4 regions of the Sphingomonas sp. FW306-1B-B10E genome follow, and region 3 is predicted to be linked to each of the others. Evidence: predicted binding sites of a transcription regulator. Region 3 holds the regulator's gene; each other region holds the start of a gene.
The links. The regulator LexA, encoded in region 3, represses DNA repair genes until DNA is damaged. The targets are predictions, from matches to a motif close to GTTCCNCNCTTGTTCT.
Positions count from the first base shown of each region.

Region 1: a site for LexA is predicted at 2,759-2,774, ahead of AC3WJI_RS19305 (ImuA family protein). Genes of this name have one in related genera too.
Region 2: a site for LexA is predicted at 6,244-6,259, ahead of AC3WJI_RS02165 (DUF6771 family protein). Genes of this name have one in related genera too.
Region 4: a site for LexA is predicted at 684-699, ahead of AC3WJI_RS13650 (Panacea domain-containing protein). Genes of this name have one in related genera too.

Region 1 covers NZ_JBYSXG010000067.1:9,215-16,775, reverse strand. Annotated here, with positions in the region: gene AC3WJI_RS19315 (error-prone DNA polymerase) at 1-212, opposite strand, end outside; gene AC3WJI_RS19310 (DUF6504 family protein) at 212-2,047, opposite strand; gene AC3WJI_RS19305 (ImuA family protein) at 1,965-2,699, opposite strand; gene AC3WJI_RS19300 (Ig-like domain-containing protein) at 3,410-7,561, shown strand, end outside.
Region 2 covers NZ_JBYSXG010000003.1:68,702-76,262, reverse strand. Annotated here, with positions in the region: gene AC3WJI_RS02195 (sensor histidine kinase) at 1-52, shown strand, start outside; gene AC3WJI_RS02190 (glutathione S-transferase N-terminal domain-containing protein) at 55-684, shown strand; gene AC3WJI_RS02185 (SDR family oxidoreductase) at 690-1,454, shown strand; gene AC3WJI_RS02180 (alpha/beta fold hydrolase) at 1,474-2,253, shown strand; gene AC3WJI_RS02175 (ferritin-like domain-containing protein) at 2,250-3,491, shown strand; gene AC3WJI_RS02170 (HEPN domain-containing protein) at 3,978-4,877, shown strand; gene AC3WJI_RS02165 (DUF6771 family protein) at 6,036-6,233, opposite strand; gene AC3WJI_RS02160 (DUF3606 domain-containing protein) at 6,447-6,623, opposite strand; gene AC3WJI_RS02155 (DNA -binding domain-containing protein) at 6,797-7,297, opposite strand; gene AC3WJI_RS02150 (transcriptional regulator domain-containing protein) at 7,314-7,561, opposite strand, start outside.
Region 3 covers NZ_JBYSXG010000008.1:61-7,621, reverse strand. Annotated here, with positions in the region: gene AC3WJI_RS04725 (phosphatase PAP2 family protein) at 1-360, shown strand, start outside; gene AC3WJI_RS04720 (molybdopterin molybdotransferase MoeA) at 401-1,585, shown strand; gene lexA (transcriptional repressor LexA) at 1,643-2,335, shown strand; gene AC3WJI_RS04710 (ComEC/Rec2 family competence protein) at 2,422-4,611, opposite strand; gene gltX (glutamate--tRNA ligase) at 4,691-6,133, shown strand; gene AC3WJI_RS04700 (citrate synthase) at 6,158-7,441, shown strand.
Region 4 covers NZ_JBYSXG010000033.1:36,927-44,487, reverse strand. Annotated here, with positions in the region: gene AC3WJI_RS13655 (OmpA family protein) at 1-657, shown strand, start outside; gene AC3WJI_RS13650 (Panacea domain-containing protein) at 798-1,307, shown strand; gene AC3WJI_RS13645 (hypothetical protein) at 1,285-1,692, shown strand; gene ygfZ (CAF17-like 4Fe-4S cluster assembly/insertion protein YgfZ) at 2,425-3,168, opposite strand; gene AC3WJI_RS13635 (dihydroorotase) at 3,216-4,538, shown strand; gene AC3WJI_RS13630 (energy transducer TonB) at 4,604-5,380, shown strand; gene AC3WJI_RS13625 (hypothetical protein) at 5,464-5,817, opposite strand; gene AC3WJI_RS13620 (DUF1294 domain-containing protein) at 5,955-6,221, opposite strand; gene AC3WJI_RS13615 (hybrid sensor histidine kinase/response regulator) at 6,268-7,561, opposite strand, start outside.

The sequences.
Region 1 (7,561 bases), on a different contig from region 3:
ATCATCCGCACGCCCGTCGCCTTTTGCCCGTCCCAGCCCCGGACCACGCCGGCGACGCTGCTGTGGTCGGTCAGGCCGAGCGCAGCGTGGCCGAGCAGCCTGGCGGCAGCGAACAGGTCCTCGGGCGCACTCACGCCGCGGAGAAACGAGAAATGACTCGTGACCTGGAGCTCCACATAGATCGGCGGAGGGGTCGGTGCCGCGACCGCCATCAGCCGAAGAAGCCGTGCAGGTGCCAGCTCAGGTCGCCGGTCTCCGGGACGACGCCATCGCCGCGGCGAAACAGCCAGAAACGCTGGCCGTCCTCGACCTCGACCCGGAAATAATCCCTGACCGCCCAGAGCTCTCTGTCGGTACGCCACCATTCGCCGTGGATGCGCTCCGGTCCGTCGCCGGCGACGACGCGATAGGCGCGCCCGCGCCACGTGAAACGGCGGGGCGGATGGTCGGGAAGCAGCGCCACGACATGGCTGAGCATCTCCGGACGGCGCAGGATCCTGACCGGCCGCTTCCATGCCGGCCACCCTGCAGTTTCGGCGAGAGGCCCCAGCCGGCGGACGGCGCGCTCGGGCACGTCGCTCGGCTCGAGCCCGACCCGGAAGACCGCGGCTTCGCCGGCACGGCCGACCAGCTGGTCGATCGCAGGCGCAAGATCGGGCGCGGCCTCGTCGCTCGCCAGCAACGGCTCGAAGGCGAGCGCCCCGAGCGGTTCGCTGTGCGGGACGGTCAGGCGCATCGCCTCGATGCCGAGCCCGGGCTCGAGCCGGCCGAGCTTCAGGCCGAGCATGCGGACGAGATGCTTGGGATCGCGGGTGGCGCGCGCCGCGCCGATCGCGAGATGCTGTTCGCCGCCGTCGACGCGCCCGGCGGTGAGCAGCGCCGCGCGTACGCCAAGCCCGCGCTTGCAGAGCAGCTGGACCAGGTCGTCGACCAGGTCCGCGACCACCTGGGTGATCGCCTCGGGCGTCCCGATCGGCTCAAGCAGATGCCGCGCAACGGACGGCGCCTCGAACGGAATCACAGACACGATCGGCTCGGCGGCGCGGCCGAGCGCCTGGTCGAGGCGCTGGACCGCGGCGAGGCCGAGCCGGCGCGCGAGCGGTCCGCGTGGCATGGGATAGAGGTCGCCGACGCGCTCGAGCCCGAACCGCGCGGCGGCGGCGAGCGCTTGTGGCTCGAGCCTCAGCGCCGCGATCGGCAGCGCGGCGAGCGCGGCCGCTTCGCCGCCCGGCGCCAAGATAGCGATCTCCTCGCCGCCATGGCGGGCGAGCGCATGCGCCGCGCCCGGCGTGCCTGCGACGGCGATGCGTCCAGTGAAGCCGAGTCGTCCGAGAAAGCCGAGCGCGCGCCGGCAAAATCGTACCTCGCCGCCGAACAAATGGCTGGTGCCGGTCAGGTTGAGCCAGAGCCCGTCCGGCCCCGAGGAGCACGCGATCGGCGTCCACCGGCCGACGGCATGGAGCGCCAGCCGCTCGAGCCAGTCGCGATCGCCGTCCGGATCGGCGTCGCGCACCTCGAGATCGCCGACCAGCGCCCGCGCATGCGCCGCCGCCATGCCGGGCACGAGGTCGAGCGACAGCGCCACCGGGCAGGCGGCAGTCACCACCTCGCGCTGGCCGACTCGCTCGACCAGCACGGTGGGGCGTCTCGATGACAGGAAAGCGGGCGCCGGCGCGGGCATGGCCTCGCGGGGCAAGGTCCGGGCGGCAACGGGCGCGCCTTCGTCCGCGGGCATTGCGCGAAACGGATGCGCCACTGGCTCAGAGCGCCGCCCGAGCATGCGCATCGGCGGGCGCTGATGGGCAGGCAGCGCCGCAATTCGCGCCGCTTCCGCTTCCCGCCCGGCCGGAGCGTGCTGGGCCCAGCGCGCGCCGGGACGCCAGCCGCCGCCGCGCGGGGCCGAACAGGCTCCCGGGTCGTCGTCGATGCTCGGCGGCAGGATCGGTGCGGGGGACCAGGGCCGCTCAGGCGGCGCGGCGTTCCGCTCCAGCCGCCGCAGCCGCTCGATCGCGAGCTGGGGCAGGTAGAGCGAGGCGACCCTTGCCATCGCAGGCCTCGACTATGAGAGAAAAGGGGTTGCCGCCACGCTGGCGGGCAAGCTCGACATTCCAGCAGCCGCGCCCGACGCCGGGATGCGCCAGCGGCACCGACGGCGCGCAGCCTATGCGCCAGCGCGTGCAGGCGGCCGAAGGCGCCTCGAGGGGATCGCGCGACGCGCGTGCCCAGCGCCTGAGCAGCAGCATCGGCGTGCGCCCGTCCGCTGCGGCAAGCTGGAGGCGGCGAGTCGCGGTCTGGTCGGCTGCCTTCACTTCAGCGACCACCGCCGCGAAGCTGCCGTCACGCAGGCAGTCCTCAGCGAGCGCCAGCGCGGCCACATCGTCCCGGGCCTCGCAATAGAGAAGCTTTCCGGGGGGCAGCCCTGCCTGCTCCAGTCCCGGCGCGTAGAGATCGAACCGGGTCAGCGCCCATGCTACAGTCGCGTGGGACCCGGCCGCGAACCGCGCCGCCGCGCCTGCCGCGAACAGGGTCGCAGCGGCATCGTCGCCGAGGGTCGGCGAAGTGGCAGCGACCTCGTGCAGGCCGCCGCCGTCCAGCCCCCCGGGCGCCAGCCGGCCGTCAAGCGCTTCGATTCCGAACGGCAGCAAGGGCGCGCAGCTCGCCACCGGCGCGGCGATCTGCGCCTTGAGCTCGGCGAGCATATGCGCACGGTCGGATGCAAGGACGGCTTCGGCAGGCATAAGGGAACAACGACTCACTTGTTCCCATTATGTTCCCCACAAGTCCGTGTCGCGTCAAGCGATGCTACAGACGCTGCGGATATTGCTGTGGACTTCCAGCCCCATTCCGACGTGATGCGGTCCGCCCCTTCGACCGCTGTCGGCATAGGGCAGGTCTTACGCAACCAAGCGAAACTGGTTGAAGCTGGCGCTCCGACGCAGTCCGTCCCGGAAAGGGAGTATGGCTGTCGTGCGAGCCGCGCACTGCTCTCCATACGGACAGTTCGATAACCCAAGCGACCATCACACCATCGGGCGGTGGCGTTGCGGCTTGCGTGCAGCAAGCACCGTACCGTCAGGTTTACGGCATCTGGCCATGCACACGCCGCCTCGGCAGCGAGAAATTGCTTACCTCGATGAACACCTTTTTTTGTGGTTGCACATAATCTTAAGGGAAGGACCTTCTATAAGGCCAGGATGCCTGAGAAGGCGCCGGGGGGTTTCACATGGGTTGGTGTCTGGAGAAGGTGCAGTCGGCCTTCGGTCGGATCTTGGCTGCTAGCTTGAGTGCAGCAGATTGCAGCGACGTGGCAGGACAGCAGCGCACGCCCGCGCGGCATTCCTGGTCCGCTCGATGGCAATTACGCGTGGCGCTTGCGGGAGGGCTGTTTGTCCTCGCGCCGGCCCAGGCGATGGCGGCATCGGCAGGCTGCACTGCCATCAACACTTTCAGCGGCACCTTCACGGTCGATTCGAGCGGGAACGGCACCGACAAGTTCACCGATCCGGGCACGCAGGTGCTCGCGAATGGCGAAACGATAAACTATTCCTGGTCGGGCAACACCAAGGGTGCGTACGTCTACGTCATCTATACGCAGAACGGCGGTACCACCGTCGCGCCGAACACGCTTCCGCAATCGACGGCAGTGAGCGGAAGCGGCTCGTTCACCTTCACCGGCACCATCCCCGGCGACTATCTGCAGATGGGCCTGTCGAACTACCCGCCCTATGATTCCAATCCCATTCCCAACCCGTCGGCCAATGGCAGCAGCGTCCAGATCACGGTGAGCTGTTCGGCAAGCACTACGCTGGGGGTGACGATGGCGCACAGCGGCAACGCCGTGCAGGGTGGTTCGCTCGCCTACACGATTACGCCGAGCATTTCCGGTGGTGCGACCAGCACGGCGACTCTCACCGCCGCATTCACGCTGCCCAGCGGGATGACCTATGTCAGCGCGTCCGGCACGGGCTGGACCTGCAGCGGGTCGGGCCAGTCGGGCTCGTGCACGCGCAACACCAGCTTTGCGGCAGGATCCGGCCCGCCGATCACGTTGAACACCAGTTTCGCCAGCAATGCGTCGAGCCCGCTCACGCCATCGACTCAATTGTCCGGCGGCGGCGCATCGAACACCGCCACGGCGTCCGATTCGACCTCCGTCATCGCCACTCCCAGGGTAAATGCGATCGCCCCCACGTCCGGGCCCAGTTCGGGTGGGACCAGCGTCACCATCACCGGCACGGGCCTGAGCGGCACCACCTCCGTGGTCTTCGGGGGAACGGCCGCATCGGGCTTCACCATCAACAGTAACACGCAGGTCACCGCGACGGCGCCGGCCGGCACCGGCACGGTCGACGTGCGGGTAACCACCGCCGGCGGCACCAGCGCGACCAGCGCGGCCGATCAGTTCGTTTACAGCGATCCGCCTGCGACGCCGGTGGTGACGACGCCCGCCAACGGCGCGACGGTCGGATCGAACACGCCAACCTATTCAGGCTCGTCCGATGCAAACGTGACGATTACGGTTCTGATCGACGGCGTTTCGATTGGTACGACCACTGCCACTGGCAGCGGCACCTGGAGCAAGGTTCAGCCGACCGCGCTCGCCGCTGGCTCGCATACTGTCCGGGCATTCGCCACCAACGGCCAGAGCCAGAACAGCGGCAATTCGCCGACGAACACGTTCACCTACACGCCCCGGCCGGTCGCGAACAACTACACGCTGACGACTGGCATCACCTACAACGCAGGCGCCGATACCCCGACTGCGTTCAGCATCGCGGGCCAGGTGTCGAACAGCCCCACCAGCTATGCCGTGGGATCCCCAACGACCGCCAATCTGGGCACGGTGTCGGTCAATAACACCGGTGTCGTCACCTATACTGCGGCGCGCGGGTTCCGTGGCACCGACAGCTTCACCTATACCGCGAGCAACGCCGGCGGCACCTCCAATGTCGCAACGGTGACCATCACGGTGAACAATCCGAGCCTGTCCGGCACTCTGTCGGGCAGCGGCACGCGCGGCGCCACATTGTCGAACGTCCGAGTGATTCCGTCGGGCGGCACACAGCCATACAGCTGCAGTACGACGCTTGCTTCGGGCGCGCTGCCCGCGGGCACCCAGCTCAACGCCGACTGCTCGATCACGGGCACGCCCACGGCGAGCGGCACGTTCACCTTCACCGCGAACCTTACCGACAGCTCGGCGCCCGCGTTCACGCAGGCGACCGGTACGCTGACGCTCGTGGTCTCGGCGCCGTCGCTGACGCTCACCCCCGCGGCGGGCGCGCTGCCCGGCGCGACCGCCGGCACCGCTTATTCGCAGACCTTTGTCGCAGGCGGCGGGGTGTCCCCCTATAGCTATGCGGTGTTCGGCGGCGCGCTGCCCCCCGGCATCACGCTCTCCGGCGGCACGATCAGCGGCACGCCTACCGCCGTGGGTAGCTACACTTTCTCCATCCGCGCGACAGACAGTTCCAGCGCCGGCAGCGGCGGACCGTATTCGGTCGCCAACAGCTATTCGATCCTAGTCGCGGCGCCGGCGATCACGCTGAGCCCGGCAACACTGCCAGCCGGCGCCGTGGGTACGCCCTACACGCCGATGCTATCGGCAACCGGGGGTAACGGCACCTATACCTATACCGCCACGGGCACCTTGCCGCCCGGTATCACGCTTGGCGCCAACGGTGCTTTCAGCGGCACGCCGACCACCGGGGGAACGTTCAATTTCACGGTGACCGCTGCCGACAGCGGCACCACCGGACCTGCTGCGCCTTATGGCGGAAGCCGAGCGTACACGGTGACGATCGGCGCCCCGACGATCACCGTTTCGCCGGCGTCGCTGAGCGCTGCGGGCGTCGGGCAGCCTTACAGCGCCGCCTTCAGCGCGGCCGGCGGCACGGCGGGCTACAACTTCGCGACCGCCGGTCCGTTGCCGGCCGGGTTGACGCTGGCGGCGAACGGCACGCTCTCGGGCACGCCGACGCAGGGCGGCTCGTTCACCTTTACGGTGGTTGCGACCGACAGCTCGTCTGGCACCCAGTACACCGGATCGAGGAGCTACACGCTGAGCATCGCTGCGCCTTCGATCGTCGTGGCGCCGACATCGCTCACCAATCCTGTCGCGGGCCAACCCTATAGCGCGACCGTCACTGCTTCTGGCGGCACTGGAGCCTATACCTTCACCACGCCGGGTGGTGGGTTGCCGCCGGGGTTGAGCCTGGCCAGCGACGGCACGATTTCGGGAACGCCAACCGGCGGCGGCACCTTTACGTTCACCGTGATTGCCACCGACAGCTCGACGGGCACGCAATATACCGGCAGCCGGTCCTACAGCGTTAATGTTGCGCCGGCGACAGTGGTGTTGAACCCAGCTACGCTGCCGAACAATGCGGCGGGCACGCCGTACAGCCAGACGCTCTCCGCGTCGGGCGGTAACGGGACCTATAGTTTCGCGGTCACCGCCGGCGCCTTGCCGCCCGGCTGGTCGCTGTCGCCTGCCGGTGTCCTCTCGGGCAGGACCACGGTGGCGAATGTCAGCTACACCTTCACCGTCACCGCTACCGATCAGTCGGTTGGGACGCCATATAGCGGCACCCGCAGCTACACAGTGAACGTGAGCTCGCCCAACTTCACGTTGACCGCGCCAACGCTGGGCGCGACCATGGGCATTCCGTATTCTGGGAATTTCGTCGCCGGAGGCGGCACTGCGCCGTATACCTATACCAGGGCTGCGGGCACAATTCCGCCGGGCTTGACGTTCGCATCGGACGGCTCGCTATCGGGCACGCCGACCACGAACGGCACGTTCAGCTTCACCGTCATCGCCCGCGACAGCACCACGGGGCCAGGGTCGCCGTTCGGCGTCGGGAGTGGCTATACCTTCACGGTCGCCGCGCCATCGGCACCAGTCGCCGGCACGGTGAACGCGACAATAGCCTATGAGTCTTCGAACAACGCCATTCCGCTGGCGTTGTCGGGGGGCGCCGCGACCAGCGTAGCGGTTGCGACTCCCCCGGGTCATGGCACGGCCGCGGTTTCCGGAACGGCGATCACCTATACGCCAGCCGCCGGCTATTTCGGAGCCGACAGCTTCACCTACACTGCGACAAACGCGGGCGGCACCTCGGCACCCGCTATCGTCAGCATCACCGTGACTGCGCCGGCTGCACCGGTAGCTGCGGACCTGAACGGCGTGAGCGTCCCTTACGGCAGCACGAGCAACGCGATCGATCTGTCCACCTCGATCACAGGCGTGCGTTCCAGCATCGCGGCTGCAAGCACACCTGCGCACGGCACGGTGAGCGTCAGCGGTGAGGTTGTGACGTACACGCCTGTCGCCAGCTATTTCGGGCCCGACAGTTTTACCTACACCGCGACGGGTCCCGGCGGCACTTCGACCCCGGCGACTGTCAGCCTCACCGTCACGACGCCGGCCGCGCCGACCGCCGCAAACGCCAGCGCCAATGTGCCCTTTGATACGGGTATTGCGATCGATCTGTCCGGCTCCATCACCGGCATTCGCTCCAGCATCGCGGTCGCGAGCGCGCCTGCCCACGGGACGACA
Region 2 (7,561 bases), on a different contig from region 3:
GACGCTGCGCGTGCCCGTCGCCCCACCCGAAGACGTCAACGAGGAGATCTGACCATGAAGCTCTATTATGCGCCCGGCGCCTGCAGTCTGTCCGGCCGGATCTCGCTGCACGAGGCGGGCCTGCCGGCGGAGTTCGAGCGGGTCGACATCAAGACCAAGACCACCGAGCTCGGCGAGGATTATCTAGCGATCAATCCGAAGGGCTATGTCCCGCTGCTGGTGCTCGACGAAGGCGAGGCGCTCAGCGAGAATGTCGCAATCCTCGCACATATCGCCGACCGCCATCCCGCGCTCGGACCAGGGGGCCCGCTCGGCCGCATCCGGCTGATCGAGATGCTGTCGTGGCTGTCGACCGAGCTCCATGTCGCGTTCAAGCCCTTCTGGCATTCGCAGGACCCGGCAGAGCGCGCCGCTGCGAGAAGGGCGGTGGCCGACCGCCTCGCGCTCATCGAGGCGCAGATCAATGAGCTCTATCTGTTCGGCCCGCGCTTCACCGTGGCAGATGCCTATCTGTTCGTCATGCTGCGCTGGGCGGTGGCCTTCGACGTACCCCTCTCGCCCCAGATGATCGGCTATTTCGAAAGGGTCGCTGAGCGGGAGACCGTCCGTCGCGCTCTGGCTGAGGAAGGGCTGGCGCCACCTCTTCCGGCGATCGACGCCGCCTCATTCGAGGGCCTCGTATGAAGATCGTGGTGATCGGCGGCAGCGGCCGCATCGGCACACGCCTCGTGCGCAATCTGCGTCAGGCGGATCTTCGGGTGTTCGAGGTCGCGCCGCGCTTCGGCGTGGATACCGTGACCGGACTCGGGCTCGACGACGCGCTAGGCGATGCGGAGATCGTCATCGACGTGTCCAATTCGCCGTCCCTCGACGGAGCGGCCGCGCTGCGCTTTTTCGAGGCGTCGAGCCGCAATCTGCTCGCGGCAGCGCGACGTGCCGGGGTGCGCCACCACGTCGTGCTCTCGATCGTCGGTGTCGATCGTCTCGCTGCCAGCAATTACTTCCGCGCCAAGCGGATCCAGGAGGAGATGGCGGCGGACTCCGGCATTCCCTTCACGCTCCTGCGCTCTACGCCGTTCTTCGAGTTCATTGCCGATGTAGTGCAGGACGGCACGGCCCGCGACATCCCGATAGCGCCGGCTTTCGTCCAGCCGATCGCCGGCGAGGAGCTGGCCGACCTGCTCGCCGACGCCGCCTTCAGCGATCCCGCAGGCGGAGTTATCGAGGTTGCAGGCCCCGACCGCCTCCGCCTCGATGAGGTCGCGGCCGAGATCGCGACTGCGCACGAAGACGGGCGCCGCATCGTTCCCGACATGGGTGCGCGCTACCTGGGCGCTGAGCTCTCCGAGGATTGCCTGCTCCCGGGCCCGGATGCCCGCATCGCGACCCTACGCTTCGACGACTGGCTGCGCGACAGCCTCCAACCCTTCCGCATCCCGATCACTCAACGCTGATCTTCTCGAGGAGACTTCCATGCGTCTTTCCACGCTGCTGCTTCCCGCAGCACTCCTGCTCGCAGGCACCGCGACTGCCCACGACACCTCGCCCCCCGAGAAGCCCGTGATCGTGCTCGTGCACGGCGCCTTTGCGGAATCCGCGAGTTGGGAGGCGGTCATCACGCGACTGGAGCGGGATGGCTACACGGTCATCGCGGCCGCCAACCCCTTGCGCGGCGTCGCAAGGGACGCGGCTACCGTGGCCAGCATCGTCAAGTCGGTCAAAGGGCCGGTGGTGCTTGTCGGGCACAGCTATGGCGGTCCGGTGATCACGGAGGCGGCGAACGGCAACGGCAACGTGAAGGCGCTCGTCTACGTTGCGGGGTTCGCGCCCGACACGGGCGAGTCCAGCCTCACGCTGTCCGCCAAATTCCCCGGCAGCACGCTCGGCGATGCCTTGTACCCGATCGCGCTGCCCGACGGTGACGAAGACCTCTACATCCGAGCCGACAAGTTCCACGCCCAATTCGCCGCCGACGTGCCCGCCGCCCAGGCCGCGGAAATGGCTGCGACACAGCGCCCCGTCACCTTGTCGGCACTGGGAGAGCCTTCGCGCGTCGCCAGCTGGAAAGAGCTGCCTTCCTACATGATCTACGGCACCGCCGACCGGAACATCCCGGCAGCAGTGATGAAGTTCATGGCCGAGCGCGCGCATGCCCGCAGGACGGTCGAGATCGCCGGCGCCTCGCATGCGCTGATGGTCTCGCACCCGGGCGAGGTCGCAGCGCTGATCGAAGAAGCGGCGGCCGGCAAGTGAGCGTGGAATCGGTCACGCGCGAAGCGGTGCTTCACGCGCTGTACGAGGCGGCGGAGCTCGAGCACAATCTGATGTGCACCTATCTCTATGCCGCCTTCAGCCTGAAGAATGGCGAGGCGGAAGGACTGAGCGCGTCCGAGGCCGAAGCGGTGACGCGCTGGCGCCGCGCCATCCTCGGCGTCGCCGTCGACGAGATGAGCCATCTGGTGGCCGTGTGGAACATCACCTCGGCGCTTGGGGGTACGCCGCGCTTCGGCCGCACGAATTTCCCCCTCGAGCCCGGATACCTGCCGGCCAACATCGTCGTGCGGCTCGCGCCCTTCGACGAGGACGTGATCCAGCACTTCATCTATCTTGAACGACCCGATCCCTCCGAGGAGCCCGACGGGAACGGCTTTGCCGCGCCTGCGCCGGAAGTTCGAACCCCGGCAGCATTTCGCCTGACCCCGACCGGTTTCGACTATGCGACGATCGGCGACTTCTACCAACGCCTCGAAACCGAGCTGCGTAGGCTGGTGGAAGATCTCGGCGAGCACACCGTCTTCTGCGGCGATCCAGCCCTGCAGCTGAGCGCCGCCGAGAACCGCCTTAAGGGTGCGACGGTCGTCACCGATCTCGACAGCGCGCTGGCAGCGCTCGCGGAAATCGTTGTCGAAGGGGAGGGCGCGCCCGAGCATCGCGAGAACTCACATTTCGCACGCTTCCAGGCAGTCCGGACCGAGTTAAGACAACTCCAGACCGCGAACCCTGCATTCGCGCCCGCGCATGCCGCCGCAGTCAATCCCGTCCTGCGCAAGCCGCCACATCCAGAGGGTAAGGTCTGGCTCGAAAATGCAGAGGCCATCGCCGCGGTCGACGCCGCCAATGCGACCTATGTTCTCGCATTGCGCCTTCTGGCCGGCGCCTACGCGGTGCCCCGCCCGGATCCGCGCAAAACGCTCTTCGTCAGCGCCGCCGTCGCCCTGATGCACGCCATCGGTGCGTTGGGCGAGCGTGCCGCGAGGCTTCCTGCAGGTCCGGCGAACCGGGAGTACAACGCCGGGATGTCGTTCACTGCACCGCGGGAAGCGTCACCATTCCCGCAAAGCCCGGCCACGATCGGGATCTATGCCGAGCGCCTTGATCAGGTGGCAGCGGCTATCAAAGATATGGATCCGATGGATCCCAGGTGCGCGCACGCGCGGCAGATCGTGAAGGATCAGGCAGACCGCCTCCGAGCGGCGTTGGCCCCGGTTTGATGAGAGGACGATGATCCTGAGAACGAAGCGAACGCCGGCGTTCAATTGGACCGGACGCTGCGCTTCGGGTTCGCAATTTAGTAGAAGCCCACGGGCCAGCATCGTCCTTGTGTCGGTCGTTCACATCCCTGCCAAGGCAAGACGATAAACGGCCGGTTCCGGGGGGCGCCGAAACGAAGCTGAACGACCAGGATTGGGCGCGTAGCTGCCACACGAGCTTCATGAACGAACGTCCGCTTTCGTCGCTGCAGCGCCCGAAAGCAGACCGGCCGCTATCCCCCCATGGTGGCCATCCTAGCTGCATGAACAAGCGGCGGCTTTCGCGACTGAGTGCCGGGCCAGTGAGTGACGGGGATTGCGCGCTAAGCGGAATCTCCCAGCGCCCAAATGGCTGTCCGTCCGCGTTGACTCGCTGATACGAAGTCGGTCGAGCGGCACCGCATCCCACTTGCCAATCTGGCCATGCCTGCCAGAGTCGGATCAGACATGCGAACCGATCTCGATCATTTGCCCCAGGCGAAGCAGCGCGAACTCGCGCTGCTGGTGCGTATTCTGTTCGAAGAATTCGCCGAGATTTCTGCGCGAACGACCGACCCGAAAAGGAAAGCGGCGCGAATCCTCAAGCTGGTGCTGTACGGATCGTATGCGCGGGGAGACTGGGTCGATGATCCGATTGGCGGCTATCATTCGGACTATGACATCCTCGTGGTCGTCAACGATGAGCGGCTTACGGACATCACCGAATATTGGGCGGCAGCCGACGACCGGTTGATGCGCGAAGTGACCATAGCGCAGGCGCTCAGCGCGCCGGTCAACTTCATCGTCCACACGCTCAGGGACGTAAATGGGCAGCTCGAGCGCGGGCGGCCATTTTTTGTAGACATCCTCAAGCAAGGGATCGCGCTCTACGAGGCCGAAGAGAACCCATTTGCGGCACCACGAAATCTTCCTCCGGAAGATGCCGCGGCCGAAGCCAGACAACATTTCGAGCGCTGGTTTCTCAGTGCGGTTGATTTTGCTCGGCTAGGCGAGCTCGCGGAAGCAGAAAGTATGCAGAACAAGGCTGCCTTTTTGCTTCATCAGGCGGCAGAACACTTCTATCACTGCGTTCTGCTGGTGCTAACGCTGTACAGTCCAAAGTCGCATCGTCTCAACTTCCTTCGCTCACTCGCTGAAGATATTGCGCCTACGTTAATCGAGGCATGGCCACGCGACGACAAAGACAGCCGGCGCCGCTTCGAGCTGCTCCGGCAGGCATATGTGAACGCGCGCTACTCCCCGCACTACAAGATCACCTCCGAAGAGCTGACCTGGCTCGGCGAGCGTGTCGCGGTGCTCCGCGACCTGGTCCGGGCGGTCTGCGAAGAGCGGCTTGCGCGCGACTGACGGCGCCCCCCTAATGGCGTGCTGCCTTCGCGCAAAGTTTGCGACGAACCCTTGTCCTCGAGACAGCCTTATGACTTCACGCGGGCGCTCTGATCAGCTCCTCGCACCACGCTTTTCGCCGCAACACCAGGACTATCAAAGTCCGCCCCCAGCGGCGTCTAGCCGGCGGCAACGCCGCAGCACAAGAAGGCTCACCGGCAGAGCGGGCGGAGCAGCGGCGTCGAACCGGGCTTCGAGCATCGGACGGCAATTGTCGACCGCGCCGAAACCGGGCGCGCCGCCCGCCCGCGTCGCCGGAGTGCCGCGGGGCCGTGATCTGGCGCCGCACTCTGCCCGGCGCGCAGCGCCGGCAGTCTGGGTCCTCAGCCCCGCTCTTTATCTAAGGCGGCGCTGGACGCGCCGAGGCACGGGGGGCCAGGGCATGCCCGCGGTAGTCGCTTCTCAACTGCCCTCGATAGCGACGCGAGGCCAGCCCATTTTCATAGCGATGACCGCCTCCGACGATGCCCGATGCAGTTGACCGTCCCACGCCCGATCGGCGTGACCTTCGTCCAATCGGTCGCCGGCGTTTCCGCCAATCCCTTCGCCCACACCGCATAGCGCTTGGCCATCTCGTCACCAAAGGCGCGGCGGTCGCGCGGCGTCTTCAGCAACTCGCAATTATTGTCTACGGTGGCGGCGACATCGGAGGATCGAGCGGATCACATGCGGACGGACGAAGCCGCCCTGCCCGCGCGCATCGGCATCCAGGCCGATCACCAGATCGAGCACCGCGTCAAACAGCCGCTTGGCATAGTCCGCCTCGCTCGCCTCGGGTCACGCTAAGGTGTCAGTCATGTGTTCGCTCCAATTCGTTGAACGCCATGCAAATGCTCTGGAGATGGATCACCCGGCAGCGCCGAGACATCGCGCACGTAGAACGTCCTTGGCGCCGCATTCGCCGTCATTGCCGCAGGCCGTGCGATGCGGCTCAGCTACGCGGACGATCGTCCTAGCAGCCCTCAGATGCCAGGCGCATCGCGACCGCGACCGACATGATCTGCTATTCGATGTCCCATCGCCCCGCCGAGGCCAATGCCCCCTGCCGGTCCGACCCTTGTCTAGACGGCGTGTGCGACCGCGAGCGCCCTACGGTCTGGGCCGTGGACGCCGGCTCGGTCACAGTGCCAGCGCGAGCTGGTCGGGATGCGGTTCCGGCGCGAAGCCGTCCTCGAGCCGTTCCAGCACTGTCTCGGCCAAGGCTTGCGCGGCGCGCTGGCGCAGGCGCGGATCGCGTACCGTGAGGCCAATCTGCGCCCAGGCGGGCGCCGCGAGGATGGCGGCTGTCAGCGCCGAGGATGATGCGACTCGTTCCATACGTCTTTTTAGAACGAAAAGTGAACGACAGGAAAGAGGGGCGTTGCTGCCTGAGGGCCGAGGAAGAAAAGCACCCCAAGCCCCGTCCCCAACTCGCGGCTCCCGAATGGCCCTGGCGACGATGTGGCGTGCACCCGTTGCGCGCCCGAGAGGGCGGCCGGCTCGGCCCTGCGGTTTTGCGGCGGGGAGGAGCGTCCCCGCCCCGCCGTTCACTCAATCGCGCAGATACTGGCGGACCTTGTCCGCCGACGAACCGACCGCGTCCACCGCCTGCTGCAGGCGTTCCCGGGTCACGCCGAGCGCCACGGTCCAGTAGCGCACTTCATGATCCTCGCCCATCGCGATCCGGTCGCGATCGGGCGATCCGACCTTCCTGCTATCGTCACCCATCACGCTTTCTCCATCGTTGCGATGAGAAAACGCCGGATACCCGCCGCGTTTCCTTAGAAGCGCTGGCGCGCAAGAGGAGACGATGCCCGTTGAGGAGCGAACACCGCGACAGGCGCGTTCGCGCGGCTTCGCCCGCCGGACCGCCGCGCACGGCAGCCCGCGTGCGAGCGCCGTCAAGAGACCAGGCGGAGATAGCCGCCATCGCGCAACGCCTCTCCTTGACGAACGAGGCGGCGGACCCGCGAGCGCAGAAAGTCGGCGCCGTCGCGCCAGTCCTCGACGGCGCTGTGCCCGAACAGCGCACGCGCGATGTCGCGGTGGCTGGCGCCCGCCTGCCGCGCATCGATCGTCCGCAGCAGCGCGATCCAGCGATCCGCGCGCGGATCGCGCGGAAACAGCTCCGCCGGCATCCGCCCGAGCCGCCACAGGCCGGCGAGTCGCCGCAGGGTGAGGAGCTTGGGCTCGAGGTCGTGCAGCCCCTCGATCGCATAGCGCAGGCGCACCGGACCGCTCAGTAGCGCACCGCTGCGCAGCGACAAATGGATCTGCCGGGCGCCCTCGCCTAGAACCAGCTGCTGGGCGGCACCCGGTACCGTCAGCAGCTGCACATCGATGGCGAGGCGCCGCAGGTCGAGACTGTCGCGGTCACCCGCGGGCGCAGCAAGAGCGTCCACCGTCACCACCCCGCGATCAACTTCCTCGCGCCACATCGGGCAGGCCGTGCCGGCGTCGTGCTCGGGATCCTCGCGGAAAGCTCAGCCCCCACCGCGCCGCACCTCCCGGCGGCGCCTCGACCGCGAGGAGGCGCAAACCGCGTGCCCGCCGGACAGGGGGCGCCTCGCCAACATCGGCGCGGTAGCGCGGATTGCGGCGCAGAAACTCCCAGGCAAAAGCCTGGCGAGGAAGCGTCAGCAACGGCCGATAATCGGCCGCGTCCC
Region 3 (7,561 bases):
GCGCCAGGACCAATCAACCTTCTCGAACTGGAAGGGATCGTTACCTTCCCGAGCTTTCATGGCACGATGGCGATCCTCTATGTCTGGGCCGCCTGGCGCGAAGCCGGCTGGTTGCGGATCCCGCTGGTCGCGATCAATGGGCTCATGTGGCTAGCGGCAGTTCCAGTCGGTGGCCACTATATGGTCGACCTGCTCGGCGGATCGATCGTCGCTCTCGGCGGGATTGCCATGGCGCATCAGCTCTTCGGTGACCGCCGTGCTTCGGCAATGCCGCGGTTCCGGCGCATCATCGCACAAGATGGGGTGCCTGAAATGGGGCTGGCAGGCGCGTCCGCAGGTACGCAGGTCGCACGAACCTAGCGCTTGCGTCGCGCCCGCCTTCGCGGCCATGGCTGACGCGATGTCCCCGCTCCTCCCTCTCGACCAGGTCTGGTCGCGGCTGTTCGCGCTGGCGTTGCCGCTACCGACCGAGCACGTCCCGCTTGCGGCCACCGGCGGGCGTTGGGCAGCAGCCGATCTGCGCGCCTTGCGGACCCAGCCCAGCACCGACCTTTCCGCGATGGACGGCTATGCGCTCCGCTTCGCCGACCTGCCGGGCCCGTGGCGCGTGATCGGCGAGAGCGCCGCCGGCCGCGGCTTCGCCGGCACCCTGGGCTCGGGCGAGGCGGTGCGGATCTTCACCGGTGCGCCGCTGCCGCCGGGTAGCGACACCGTGCTGGTCCAGGAAGAAGCGGAGCGCGAAGGCGACACCCTCCGCCTCGCCGGCGAAGGCCCGCCATCGCAAGGGCGCAACGTCCGCCGCCGCGGCCTCGATTTCTCCGAGGGCGACCTGCTCGTCCGTGCCGGCCAACGCCTCACCCCCGCGCGCCTGGCATTGGCCGGCACCGCGGGGCACGGCCAGCTCGCGGTGCGTCGCAAGATCCGCGTCGCGATCGCCGCGACCGGTGACGAGCTGGTCGCGCCGGGCAGCCCCATCGGTGAGTCCCAGCTTCCCGAAACCAACCGGCTGATGCTCGCCGCGCAGCTCGCCGATCTGCCCGTCGAATTGATCGACCTCGGCATCCTGCCCGATCGCCAGGATGTGCTCGAGCGCGCCTTTCGCGCCGTCGATGCCGACCTGCTGGTCACCAGCGGCGGCGCGTCGGTCGGCGATCACGATCTCGTCCGCCCGGCGCTGGTCGCCGCGGGTGCGGCGATCGACTTCTGGCGAATCGCGCTGCGCCCGGGCAAGCCGATGATGGCAGGCAAGCGCGGGGACTTGATCGTGCTCGGCCTGCCGGGCAACCCGGTCTCGGCGTTCGTCACGGCATTGCTCTTCGTCCGCCCGCTCGTCGCGCACCTCGCCGGCGCCGCCGATCCGCTGCCGCGAACGCGCACCGCAACGCTCGGCGAGCCGCTACCGGCCAATGGCGAGCGCACCGATTATCTCCGCGCCGAGATGCGCGGCGACCGGGTCTTCGCCTCGACATTGCAGGACAGTGCGATGCTCCAGGCGCTCGCCCGCGCGACTTGTCTCGTCATCCGCGAACCCCATGCGCCGACGGCGCAAACCGGCGACTCGGTGGAAATCCTCGACCTCGCTTGACAAGCGCCAGGAACATTGCATAAACGTTCCGTGTCTGTTCTGGACAGGAGGATTGGGATGCTCACCCGCAAGCAGCACGAGCTCATCTGCTTCATTGCCGATCGCTTGGCCGAGACCGGCGTTTCGCCTTCGTTCGAGGAAATGAAGGAAGCGCTCGACCTCAAGTCCAAGTCGGGCGTGCACCGGCTGATCAGCGCGCTCGAGGAACGCGAGTTCATCCGGCGCCTGCCCAATCGTGCGCGCGCGCTCGAAGTGCTCCGTATGCCCGAGCGCGGCGACGTCAAGAAGCCGGCCAAGGGCGACGGCGCGCAGCCCGCAACTTTGACAACTTCGGCACCCGCAAAGGCCACGCCACCAACACCGGCCAACGACGTGATCGAGATCCCGCTCCACGGCCGCATCGCCGCGGGCACCCCGATCGAGGCGCTCGAAGGTGCTTCGATGCTTCCCGTCCCCGCGGCGCTGCTCGGCTCGGGCGAACATTATGCGCTCGAAGTGGCCGGCGATTCGATGGTCGAGGCAGGCATTCTCGACGGCGACTATGCGCTGATCCGCCGCACCGAGACTGCGCGCGACGGCGAGATCATCGTCGCACTGATCGACGATAGCGAGGCGACGCTCAAATATTTCCGCAAGGAAGGCGCAATGGTCCGCCTCGACCCGGCGAACCGCGACTATAGCGCCCAGCGCTACCGCCCCGATCAGGTGCGCGTACAGGGCCGGCTGGCGGGACTGCTGCGACGGTATTGAGGAGCGGGCGCGTCTGAGCCCCCTCTCCCTGAGGAGCATCAGGTCAGCCAGGCCCCCGGCACGGCCTGAACAGCGCTGGGCAGTTTTTACCTGACGCTGGGTCGGGATGGGGTCCGTTCGCGAGCGAAGGTCCTCATCTGACGGGAGTTGCGCCACCTCGCCTTCGCTGGCGTAGCGCCCTGGTACGGCGGCTGCACGGTCAGCGGGGCGAGCCAGGGATGCGATCCGCCGCCCCGAACGGTCCGTACCCGGGCATCGGCGAAATTGATTGCCACGCCCCCCGTGTGCGCCAGCGTGTCGCGGTCCAGCCGCAGCCAGTGCGGGTGGCAGTCCGGCGGCAGGCGGCGTTCGCTGACCACCACGTCGGCGGCGGCGCACGCAGCAACCATCTCTCGCCACGATACCATATAGCCGCTGCGCGTCGCGAGCACCCGCCAGCGCCGCGCGCCCGCCGTCACTTCGACCAGGCAAAGATCGGGACTGCACCGCGCCCCCGACACCTCGGAGAGCAACGCGAGTTGCCCATCCTCGGCGCCGCTATTCTCGCCGAGCATCGCGCGGGTATAATCGCCGGCGCGGTCGCGCAGCAGCGCCATCTCGCCATTGGCCATGCGGATTGCGAGGTGGCGGCCGTCGCCCGTGACCAGCAGGTCGGGCGGCGGGGTGAGCAGCGCCCAGCCCAGCCCGATTGCGAACGGTATCGTGCCCGCCCAGCGCACCCGCGTGCGCCACAAGGCAACCCACAGCCCGCCCGCGACGATCAGCGCATAGGCCCCGGCCGGCATCGCCGGCAGCGCCGCGACTGCCCCCGGCGCCGAGGCAGTGGTGTGCGCGAGCCAGAGCAGCAGGTCGAGCGCCCGCGCAGTCAGCCACCAGACCGGCCCGCCGATCCCGCCAAGGTCGAGCGCCAGCGCCAGCGCCTCGAGCGGCATGATCACGAAGGTGGTCAGCGGGATCGCGACGATATTGGCGAGCGCGCCGTAGATCCCGGCCTTGTGGAAGTGGAACAGCCCGATCGGCATCAGCGCGAGCTCGACCGCGACGCCGGTGAGCAGCAGCGAGGCGAGGCTGCGCAGCAGGCGCCGGCCGCGCCCTTCTTCGCGCGGCTTGAACCAGCCGCGGACGCGCGGACTCTCATGAAGCGCGACGATCGCGGTCACCGCGGCGAAGCTCAGCTGGAAGCTCGGCCCGGCCAGCGCCTCGGGCCAGAGCAGCAACACGACGAACGCGCCCGCCGCGACCAGCCGCAAGGTGATCGCCTCGCGCCCGAGGCTGAGCGCAAGCAGGACGAGCAACGCCGCCGCGCACGAGCGGATCGTCGGCACTTCGGCGCCGGTCAGCCAGGTATAGCCGATCGCCGCCAGCGCGCCCGCCCCCGCTGCGACGAGCGGCAGCCGCCAGCGCAAGGCAAGTGTCGGGCTAAGCGAGAGCAGCCGCAGCACCAGCAGCATCGCCGCCGCGGTCACGGCAGTGACGTGGAGCCCGCTCACCGACAGCAGATGCGCGAGCCCCGAGCGCCGCATCGCGTCCGAATCCGCCTCGGCGATCGCGCCTTGGTCGCCGGTGGCGAGCGCGCTGGCGATCCCGCCGCCGCTCCCCGCGATCCGCGACTGGATATGCGCGGAGAGCCGCGTCCGCAGATCGGCGCCCGGCGCGGCGGCGGGGGCGACCACCTCGACGGGCGCGAAGCCCTTGCCCGTCGCGCCGAGCCCGGCGAACCAGGCGACGCGGGCGAAATCATAGGCGCCGGGCACCGCGGCGCTCGGCGGCGGCATCAGCCGCGCGCGCAGCCGGATCACCGCACCGCGCGCGATCCCCGCCACCGAATCGGCCTCGGCGAGGTTGACGCGCAGCCGCGGCGGCAGGTCGGCATGCCCGAGCGGCGCCAAGGTGATGCGCACCATCTCGCGCGCCGGAAGCTGCTCTACCCGCTCGACGCGGCCGGTGACGATCACTACCGCCGGACGCGCGAGCACCGGCGCGGCGACGCGTTCGCTCCGCCACCAGATCAGCACGCACCCCGCGGCCAATACCACGCCGGCGATCGCCACCACCCGCGGCGCCCTGCCCCCACCCGGCAGCGCGATCGCCACCAGCGCCAGCGCGAGCCCGCCGAGGATGAACCCGATCCAGCGCGTGGCATCGGGCAGCACGAACCACGCGGTGATCCCGGCCCCGAGCATCACCGGCAGCCACAGCACCAATTGCTCGCGCTCGGCCTCGAGCCATTCCTCGATACGGCGATTGCCATGGCGAAGCGCCGTCCGCGCCCCCATTTGAAGGGCGGGCAACCCCGTGCTAGGGGCCTCGGCGGCTGAGCTGGCCATCGATTTCACAGTCTGGGAGCACGCGCGGTTGAGCGCAACATCTGATACCGGCGGCAAGCCCGTCGTCACGCGCTTCGCGCCCTCGCCTACCGGGTACCTCCATATCGGCGGTGCGCGCACCGCCTTGTTCAACCTGCTGTTCGCCCGCCACCACGGCGGCAAGTTCCTGCTGCGCATCGAGGATACCGATCGCGCGCGCTCGACCGAGCCGGCGATCGCCGCGATCCTCGACGGGATGCGCTGGCTCGATCTCGAATGGGACGGCGAGGAAGTCTACCAGTTCGCCCGCGCAGCGCGCCACGCCGAGGTCGCGCACCAGATGCTCGCCAACGGCCACGCCTATAAGTGTTTCGCGACCGCCGAGGAGCTCGAGGCGATGCGCGCCGAGCAGCGCGCCAACAAGCAGCCGCTGCGCTATGACGGCCGCTGGCGCGACCGCGACGCGAGCGAGGCCCCAGAAGGCGCGCCCTTCGTCCTGCGCCTCAAGGCGCCGCGCGAGGGCAGTGTCACGATCGAGGACCAGGTCCAGGGCGCGGTCACCGTCAACAACAGCGAGCTCGACGACATGGTCCTGCTCCGCTCGGACGGCACGCCGACCTATATGCTCGCAGTGGTGGTCGACGATCACGACATGGGCGTCACCCACGTCATTCGCGGCGACGATCACCTCAACAACGCCTTCCGCCAGCTGCCGATCTACCGAGCGATGAACGCGATAGAGGGGGGCTGGGACGACCCGACCTATGCGCACATCCCGCTGATCTTCAATCCCGACGGCACCAAGATGTCGAAGCGCAAGAACGCGGTCGCGGTCGACGAATATCGCGATGCGCTCGGGCTGCTGCCGGAGGCGGTGTCGAACTACCTGTTGCGCCTCGGCTGGGGGCATGGCGACGACGAGATCATCAGCCGGGAACAGGCAGTCGAGTGGTTCGATCTGGCCGGCGTCGGCCGCAGCCCGTCGCGCTTCGACCTCAAGAAGCTCGAAAACCTCAACGGCCATTATATCCGTCAGGCCGATGACGGACGCCTCGCCGCGCTCGTCGCCCAGCGGCTGCCGCTGGAAATCTCCGAGGCGCAATCGACCCTGCTTCAGGCGGCGATGCCGTCGCTCAAGCCGCGCGCCGCGAATTTGAACGAGATCGCTGAAGGCGCGATGTTCCTTTTCAGGACGCGCCCGCTGGAACTCGACGAGGGCGCCAGCGCTTTGCTCGCGGGCGATGCGCCTGCGCTCCTGTTTCGGATTCATGTCGCGCTTGACGCGGCCGGAAGCTGGGATACGGAGACGCTCGAAGCGGCGGTACGCACCGTCGCCGACGATGCGGGGGTCAAGCTCGGCGCCGTCGCGCAGCCTTTGCGCGCGGCACTCGTTGGGCGGAAGACCTCTCCGGGCATCTTCGACGTTCTGGCATTGCTGGGACGGGAAGAGAGCCTGGCCCGCATCGCCGATCAAATGACCAAGCCCGCCTGATCGGGCCAGACAAGGACGACGTGTATGAGCGACACCGCGAAGCTTCAGGTTCCGGGTAAGGAAGTCGAATACCCGATCCTCACGGGCAGCGTCGGCCCCGACGTCGTCGACATCCGCAAGCTTTATGCCCAGACCGGCAAGTTCACCTACGATCCCGGCTTCACGTCGACCGCTTCGTGCGAATCGGGCCTGACCTATATCGACGGCGACGAAGGCGTTTTGCTTCACCGCGGCTATCCGATCGGCCAGCTCGCCGAGCAGTCGAGCTTCATGGAAGTCGCCTATCTGCTGCTCAACGGCGAGCTGCCGGGCGCGGAAGAGCTGGCGAAGTTCAACACCACGATCACGCGCCACACGATGCTCCACGAGCAGCTGGCAACCTTCTATCGCGGCTTCCGTCGCGATGCGCATCCGATGGCGGTGATGTGCGGCGTCGCCGGCGCGCTTTCGGCCTTCTACCACGATTCGACCGACATCACCGATCCAAAGCAGCGCATGATCGCGTCGCACCGGCTGATCGCCAAGATGCCGACGATCGCGGCGATGGCGTACAAGTACAGCGTCGGCCAGCCGTTCCTCTATCCGGACAACGACCTCAGCTATACCGGCAACTTCCTGCGCATGACCTTCGGCGTGCCCGCAGAGAAGTATGAAGTGAACCCGGTGGTCGAGAAGGCGCTCGACCGCATCTTCATTCTCCACGCCGATCATGAGCAGAACGCCTCGACCTCGACCGTGCGTCTCGCCGGCTCGTCGGGCGCCAATCCGTTCGCCTGCATCGCGGCGGGCATTGCCTGCCTGTGGGGCCCGGCGCATGGCGGCGCCAACGAGGCGGCGCTCAACATGCTCCACGAGATCGGCCGTCCCGAGCGCATTCCCGAGTTCATCGCGCGCGCCAAGGACAAGAACGATCCGTTCCGCCTGATGGGCTTCGGTCACCGCGTCTACAAGAACTACGATCCGCGCGCGACCGTGATGCAGAAGACCGTTCGCGAAGTGTTCAAGGAACTGAACGTCACGGATCCGGTGTTCGAAGTCGCGCTCCAGCTCGAGGAAATGGCGCTCAAGGACGATTATTTCGTCGAGAAGAAGCTGTTCCCCAACGTCGATTTCTATTCGGGCGTGATCCTTTCGGCGATCGGCTTCCCGACGACGATGTTCACGGCATTGTTCGCGCTCGCCCGCACTGTCGGCTGGGTTGCGCAGTGGAACGAGATGATCTCGGACCCCGAGCAGAAGATCGGCCGCCCGCGCCAGCTCTACACCGGCCCGACCCAGCGCGAATACGTCCCCATCGACAAACGCTGACGCGCTGACGCAGCCTTCGATCGCCCAGGTCGTTACGCCTCCAATAGTTTGTAACGACTTCAGCCAAACTTCCCTCTCCCCTTGCTAGGGGAGAGGATAGCGCAGCTTGGCAGCTTGCTG
Region 4 (7,561 bases), on a different contig from region 3:
GGCAATGGCAATGGCATCGACGATTCGGACACGGTCGTCGCCTGGCAGGCGATCGCGGGTGTCCGCGCGCCGATCAACGACAACATCGACGTGTCGCTGAAGTATCGCTTCTTCAACGCACCGGGTGTCGAGCTGGTCGATATCGGTGGCCGCAACTGGTACGGCCGTTTCCGCTCGCACAGCATCATGGGCGGCCTGACCTTCAACTTCGGCGCGCCTGAGGAAGTTGCACCGGTCGTTGAGACCCCCGCGCCGCCGCCGCCGCCGCCGGTCGCTGAGCAGCCTGCTCCGCCGCCGCCGGTCCAGTGCACCCCCGGACCGTACATCGTGTTCTTCGACTGGGATAAGTCGGACATCACGCCGGAGGCTTCGAGCATTCTCGACAACGCCATCAGCAACTACCAGAACTGCGGTAACTCGCAGGTCATGCTGGCGGGCCACGCCGACCGTTCGGGTTCGGCGAGCTACAATGTCGGTCTCTCGCAGCGTCGTGCCGATGCGGTTAAGGCCTATCTCTCGGGCCGCGGCATCTCCGACGGTGTCATCTCGACCGAAGCGTTCGGTGAAAGCCGTCCGCGCGTCGAGACTGCCGACGGCGTCCGCGAGCTCCAGAACCGCCGCGTGGAAATCATGTACGGCCCGGGCTCGGGTCAGTAAGCCACGCAGGTTCTTCGGGACTGCAAGGAACAAGGGGAGGTCGGGAAACCGGCCTCCCTTTTTCTTTGTGCGGCCCAGGCCCCGAGCGGCCGCTTCGTTTCTGTGCCGCCTTGTTGTATAGCGTGCTCGAAGGAGCGCTGATGGCCGCCTGGTCTGCCGAGATTGCCAACGAATTCATCCGCCGCGCCGCGGCCGAAGGGCGCGCGCTCACCCAGATGCAGCTCCAGAAGCTCGTCTATATCGCGCATGGCTGGAACCTCGCGATCAACGGCGACAAGCTCACCCGCGACGACCCGCAGGCCTGGGACTATGGCCCGGTCTATCGCGACTTGTGGAATGCGCTGCGCAGCTATGGCCGTGCGCCGGTGACCCGCGAGATCCGCAACGGCGAGTATCTTCCCGAGATCGTCGACGACGAGACCGCCGCCCTGCCTGCGCGTGCGCGACTGGACGCGGACGAAGCCGCGATCATCGACCGGGTCTATCAGAGCTATGGCCGCTTCCATGCCTTCAAGCTCTCCGCGCTGACGCACGAGCCCGATACGCCGTGGACCGACGTCTACGCCGAAGGCGATGGCCGCTTCCAGACCATCGCGCCCGACATGATCCGCCGGTATTTCCTTGACCTTGCCGCCCGCCAGGCCGCCTGAGCCGACGCTCGACGCGATCGATGCCGGGACCGCGTTGGTCGAGGCGAAGACGCGCCCCGACCTCAACGACCTGCGCGAGAGCGAGGAACTCGAGGCGGTCCGGCTGCGCAACCGGCTGGCGCGCTCGCAGATCAAGAACGTCAAGGCCGACCGGCGGATGCGCAAGACCTATGCGGGGCGCATCCTGCTGTATCTCGAACTCTATTCCAGCGCGGTCGGCATCATGGTGCTCGGCTCGGGCTTCCACGTGGCGGGATTCGCGCTGCCGGTCGAGATCCTCGCGACGCTCGTCGGCAGCACCGCGGTCGCGGCGATCGGGCTGGTCGGCTTCATCGCGCGCGGCCTGTTCCGCACGCCGCCACCGGATCCTGGGCAGCTTCCCTGAGCAACGCTAAGACGCAAAAAGTTCTCGGGCGCTTTCGCCCCCAGTTGCAGTCGTTCGACGCTGGCACAGCGGATTCCAGAAGCGACAGACAGCAACCTGCCAAGGGGTATTTCCGGGTCTGAAAAGGGTTGTTGCCGATGCTAACGGCAAACAGGATATGTCGCGCATGATAGCGCGCTCGATCCTTGCAGGCTTCCTGATAGCACCGTGCGCATGTGCCGTACCGACAGAGCGAGCGCTTCCGCCTTGTTGGGTGAATAAGTCCTACAAGGATGGCGATCGGGTTTCCGGCAGGGTGACCCTTCTCATAAGTGACGAGGCAGATTGGGTATCGGACGGTCCTTCGATAAGCGTGTCTCCCCTGACGTGCGAGAACGGGTCATTTCGCGTATTGAACCCGCCATCCAATCTGATGAAGCTCCGAAAGGCATTTCATGAGAAGCGCCCAGTGTTCGGTAGCGTCTATGACGCAGATATACGCGGAACGGTTCGGCTGATCCGGCCTGCGAGCCACATCAAGTCCGAAGATGACAGCCCCTTCTCACTCGAAATTTCAGAAGCGCGCAATCTGGTGAGCATCCCGCAGCCTCGCTGGTGGAACTCCCCGGCCGGCGCGTCGGTGCCTGCAACTGACCGTTAGTCGATTGATGCCGTTGAAGCGTCTGTCAGCTTCCCACCCAACGTCGGCCCTTCAGCGCTCGCGCCGGTAGCGGTAGGTCCTGCGGACACGGCCTAGCCGGCGGGCGCCTCTGCAACCAGCGCCGGGACGAGCCAGGCGGGCGGGGGGGCGTCGCCGAGCGCTTCGACGCGGCGCAATTCCACCATCACGCCGAGCTCGGGATAGACCGCGCGGGTGCGGTCTCCCGCCTCGCCGAGCGGGGCGACCACTAGGCGCCGGTTGACCTTGGCGCGATAGTGCATGCGCGCGGTGTTTTCCTGGCCGACATAACAGCCCTTGGTGAAGCTGACTCCGTTCAGCTCGGCGGCATTGGCCTCGAGCCAGAGCGTCTTGTCCTGGCCGAGCTCGGTTGCGCCCTCGGTCACGCCCAGGGCAAGGCGATGTGCCTGCCATCCTTGGGCAGGCGCGCCGCCGGGGGGTCCGAGCCAGCGGCGCCCGAGTTCGGCCAGGCGGGGGTCGGGGACGCCTTGCGCACCGTCGAGCGCCCAGTGCACGCCGCCCTCGACCGGCTCGATCGTTATCGCGCGGCGCAGGCGATAGAGCGTCAGGCGGCGGGCGAGGGCGTCGCGTTGCTCCGCCTCGCAATCGATCAGGATCGCCTCGCCATCGGCCCAGAGCAGGAAATCGAACAGCGCCTTGCCCTGCGGCGTGAGCAGGCCCGCCCATTGCGGCGCACCGGGCGTGACCAGCGCCATGTCCTGCGTAACCAGCCCCTGGAGGAAGCCGCGGACGTCCTCACCGCTGAGGCGCAGCAGCGCGCGGTCGGTCAGCCATGTTGCGGGACTGGTTTCGCTCATGGGGAACAGGTAGGAGCCGAGGACGCACGACGAAAGAGGGCGCCATGATGAACGTCGATCTCAAGCTCAAAGGCGGACGCGTACATCTGCCCGGCGGACCGGCCAAAGTGGATGTGGGGGTCAGCGGCGGCCGCATCGTCGCGATCGGTCAGGTCGGCGACGCGGGCGAGACGGTCGACTGCACCGGGCTCGACGTGCTGCCCGGGGTGATCGACAGCCAGGTCCATTTCCGCGAGCCGGGGCTCGAATATAAGGAAGACCTGGAAAGCGGCAGCCGCGCGGCAGTGCTGGGCGGGGTGACCGCGGTGTTCGAGATGCCGAACACCAAGCCGAATACCGATAGTGCCGAGGCAGTGAACGACAAGCTCGCGCGGGCGAAGGATCGTATGTGGTGCGATCACGCCTTCTATGTCGGCGCTACCAACCACAATGCCGCGGCGCTCGCCGAGCTCGAGCGGATGCCCGGGACGGCGGGGGTCAAGATCTTCATGGGCGCGTCGACTGGCGACCTGCTCGTCTCCGACGACGCCAATCTCGCGCGGGTGCTCGCGTCGGGCAAGCGCCGCGTCGCGATCCATGCCGAGGACGAAGAGCGGATGAATGCGCGGCTCGACGAGCGCGTGGCGGGCGACCCGGCGTCGCATCCGTTATGGCGCGACGACGAGAGCGCGCTGCTGGCGACGCGGCGAATCCTGAGGCTGGCGCGCGCGGCGAAGCGGCGGATCCATGTGCTGCACGTCACTACCCCCGCCGAGCTCGAACTGCTCGGCCAGCACAAGGACATCGCGACCTGCGAAGTCACCCCGCAGCACCTGACGCTGGCGGGCGAGGATGCCTATCCGCGGCTCGGCACCTGGGCGCAGATGAACCCGCCGATCCGCTCGGGCGCGCATCGCGACGGGCTGTGGCATTGGCTGCGCCAGGGCGTTCCCGATGTGATCGGTTCGGATCACGCGCCGCACACGATCGAGGAAAAGGCCAAGGAATATCCGGCGAGCCCGAGCGGCATGCCCGGCGTGCAGACGCTGCTGCCGCTGATGCTCAACCATGTCGCCGAGGGGCGGCTGACCCTGCAGCGGCTGATCGATATGACCAGCGCCGGCCCGCAGCGGATCTTCGGGATCGCCGGCAAGGGGCGGATCGCCGTGGGCTATGATGCCGACTTCACCGTAGTCGACTTGCATGCGCGCTGGACGATCGAGGAAGCATGGCTGGCCTCGCGTTGCGGCTGGTCGCCGTTCACCGGCATGATGCTCACCGGCAAGCCGGTGGGCACGATCATTCGCGGCAACCGCGTGATGTGGGAGGGCGCGCTCGCCAATGCGGCGATCGGAGCGCCGGTGCGCTTCGAGGCAGTCGAATTCGGCTGATCGCAGCGATGCATCCATGAAGGGCCAGCGCTCGTTCATCCGGTCTGTGGTGTCGGCGAGACGGCATGACCTTTGTGCGATCGACACGGATGGAGCGCGGCCGGGCCGCGTTGGGCGCGGCGGCGTTGACGGCGCTGCTCGGCTATGCGCTCGCGGTGGGCCTGGCGCTCGGCAATGGCGCATCGCCCGAGGCGGCGCTCCAGCTGTTCGAGGTTGGCCCGGAGCCGCCTCCACCACCGCGCGAGAAGCTGGCGCCGCACCGCATCCATAGCAGCCGGCCCGAAGGCGCGGCCTCACCGCCCAATCTGCGATCGGAGCCTACCGAGATCGTCGCGCCGGTGCCCGTAATGCCGGTCGCGGTGCCGCCGCCGGTGGTGGCGGCGCCGATCGCCGGGGTCGGAAGCGATCCGTCGGCGGGGAGCGCCGAGGTGGCGGGGCCGGGGACGGGGAGCGGCGGCGAGGGCGACGGGCGCGGTAGCGGTGGCTCGGGCGACGGCGATGGCGATGGCGGCGACGAGACTCCCCCGCGCCGAATTCGCGGCGACATGCGCGACGCCGATTATCCGCGCGGCGCCGCCGAGGCGGGGATCGGCGGAACGGTGAGCGTGCGCTATTATGTCGAGACCGACGGCCATGTCAGCGACTGCGACGTGACGCGCTCCAGCGGCAACGCCGAGCTCGACGCGGCGACTTGCAGCTTCATCGTGCGGCGCTTCCGCTTCCAGCCCGCGCGCGACGGCCGCGGCAGGCCGGTGCCCGCCGCGATCGTCGAGAACCATAGCTGGGAAATCCAGCAGGAGCCTGCCGAGGCACCGCCACGGCGACGACGGTTTGGCTGGTAGGGCGACGGTATCAGCGCGTCATCTATGCGAAATGGAGGCCGATCTCGATCACGCGCGGCGAATAGCGCCTGGATGGTTTGCGGTCATACGTCAGCGTGCCGTTCAAGCCACCAAACATGCGCCGCAGTGCCGCCAGCGATCGCGCCGAGAATGCAGATCCAGTAGCCGTCGGTCGCGGCACCGAGAAGTAAAGTCGCGGCCGGGATTAGTGCACCCAACAAGGAGCCGGCGATGTCGTAAATCGCTGCCTTCTCCAGTCCGGCATGCTCAAGCATGAACGTGAAGGGGATGCCGATGACCAGACTGGCGGTGAACACAAAAACGAAACATACGGCCAGAGGAGATAGCGCGAGGCATAAGGAGGCCATGATGGCGCGTTCACCGGGCACCACGGGGTCAACGATGTTGATGATACCCAACGGCAAGGTGACGATCATGGCAGGGATAGATCCAGCCAAAGTGCCCGCCGCCACCGCCTTCGCAAATGCTCTCATGCACGGCTTGTTGGCGCAGCGGTTGGAACGAGGCAATGCCCGCTAGCAGAGCGATCGCCGACTCGCGGCTTCGTGACTCTTCAACCTAGAGCGAAGCCGATCGCGGCGCCGAGCTGGATGAAGGCGATCAGCATCAGCCAGGTCGAGAAGGGCTGCTTGCGCGTCTTGTGGTGGAAGAGGCGGCGCGCGGCGAAGGCGCCGGGGGTGCCGCCGATACAGGCGAGGAAGAGCAGGTCGGCTTCGGGGATCCGACGCTTGCCGGCGATCGCGCGCTGCTTGTCGTCATGGAAGCGCAGCATCGTCCAGAGATTGACGAGCAGTAGCGCGGGGATCGCATAGGCGAGCATCGCCGCAACATAACCCCTGTGAGGTTAGGGAAGTCCTGCGCCGTAATCAGCGCCGTTTGCGGCTGGGAAACTCGAGCACCTCGGCCGCGGGGCGTGTCGCTGCCACGGCATGCGCGACGCAGCGGAGAAGCTGGTCCTGGCGGAACGGCTTGGCGAGCTTGGGCAGATCCACCGCCGCGCCCTCGGGGAGTTCGGCATAGCCCGACACCAGCACCACCGGCAGCCCGGGCCAGCCCGCCTGTGCCGCCTCGGCAAGCTGCGCACCGGTCATCTCGGGCATTGCGAAATCGGTGACGAGCACGTCGACGCGGTTTTCGCTGAGCAATTGCAGCGCCGCCTTGCCGGAGGTCGCCTGGAGCACGCGGTGCCCGCCATCCTCGAGCATCGCCGCGGTGTTGGTGAGCACCAGCGCATCGTCGTCGACCGCGAGCACCACGAGCTGCGTGCCGAAGCTCGGTTGCTCACTGTCGCCCGTCTCAGCGGGGGCCGCGTTCACCGTTCCGTCCGATACCGGCAGCCAGATCTCGGCGGTGGTGCCCTCGCCAGCCTCGCTTCGCAGGGTCAGCTTGCCGCCGCATTGTTCGGCGAAGCCGTGGACCATCGACAGGCCGAGCCCGGTGCCCTTGCCGATGCCCTTGGTCGTGTAGAAGGGCTCCATCGCGCGGGCGAGCGTCTCGGCGTCCATGCCCTGGCCATTGTCGGTCACCGACAGGCAGACATAGGCTCCTGGCTTCATCCCCGCACCCAGGCCGACCTCCTCCTCGCGTGCGGCGATCACGATGCGCCCGCCATCGGGCATCGCGTCACGCGCATTTACCGCGAGATTGAGCAGCCCGAGCTCGAGCTGCGCGGGATCGGCATGAACGCGCTGGATCACCAGGGGGAATTGGGTGTCGATCCGCACCCCGCCGCCGATCGTGCGCTGGAGCAATTCGGCCATGCCGCGCACCAAAGCGGTGGGGTCGACCGTCTCGAGCTTGAGTTCCTGCTTGCGGGCGAAAGCGAGCATGCGCTGGGTGAGCGTCGCGCCGCGCTCGGCGGCTTTCATCGCATTGTCGATGAATCGCGAAACGTCGGCGCCCTCGGCGAGCTTGCGGCGCGCGAGATCGAGGCTGCCGACGATCGCGGCAAGCAGATTGTTGAAATCATGCGCGACGCCGCCGGTGAGCTTGCCGATCGCCTCCATCTTCTGCGCCTGGTGGAACGCCTCCTGCGCCTGTTCGAGCGCGAGCTGCGACTGGCGCCGCTCGGTCAGGTCGCGGGTGATCTTGGCGAAGCCGATCAGTTCGCCCGAGGGCGCGCGCACCGGATCGATGACGACGCTGGCCCAGAAGTGGGTG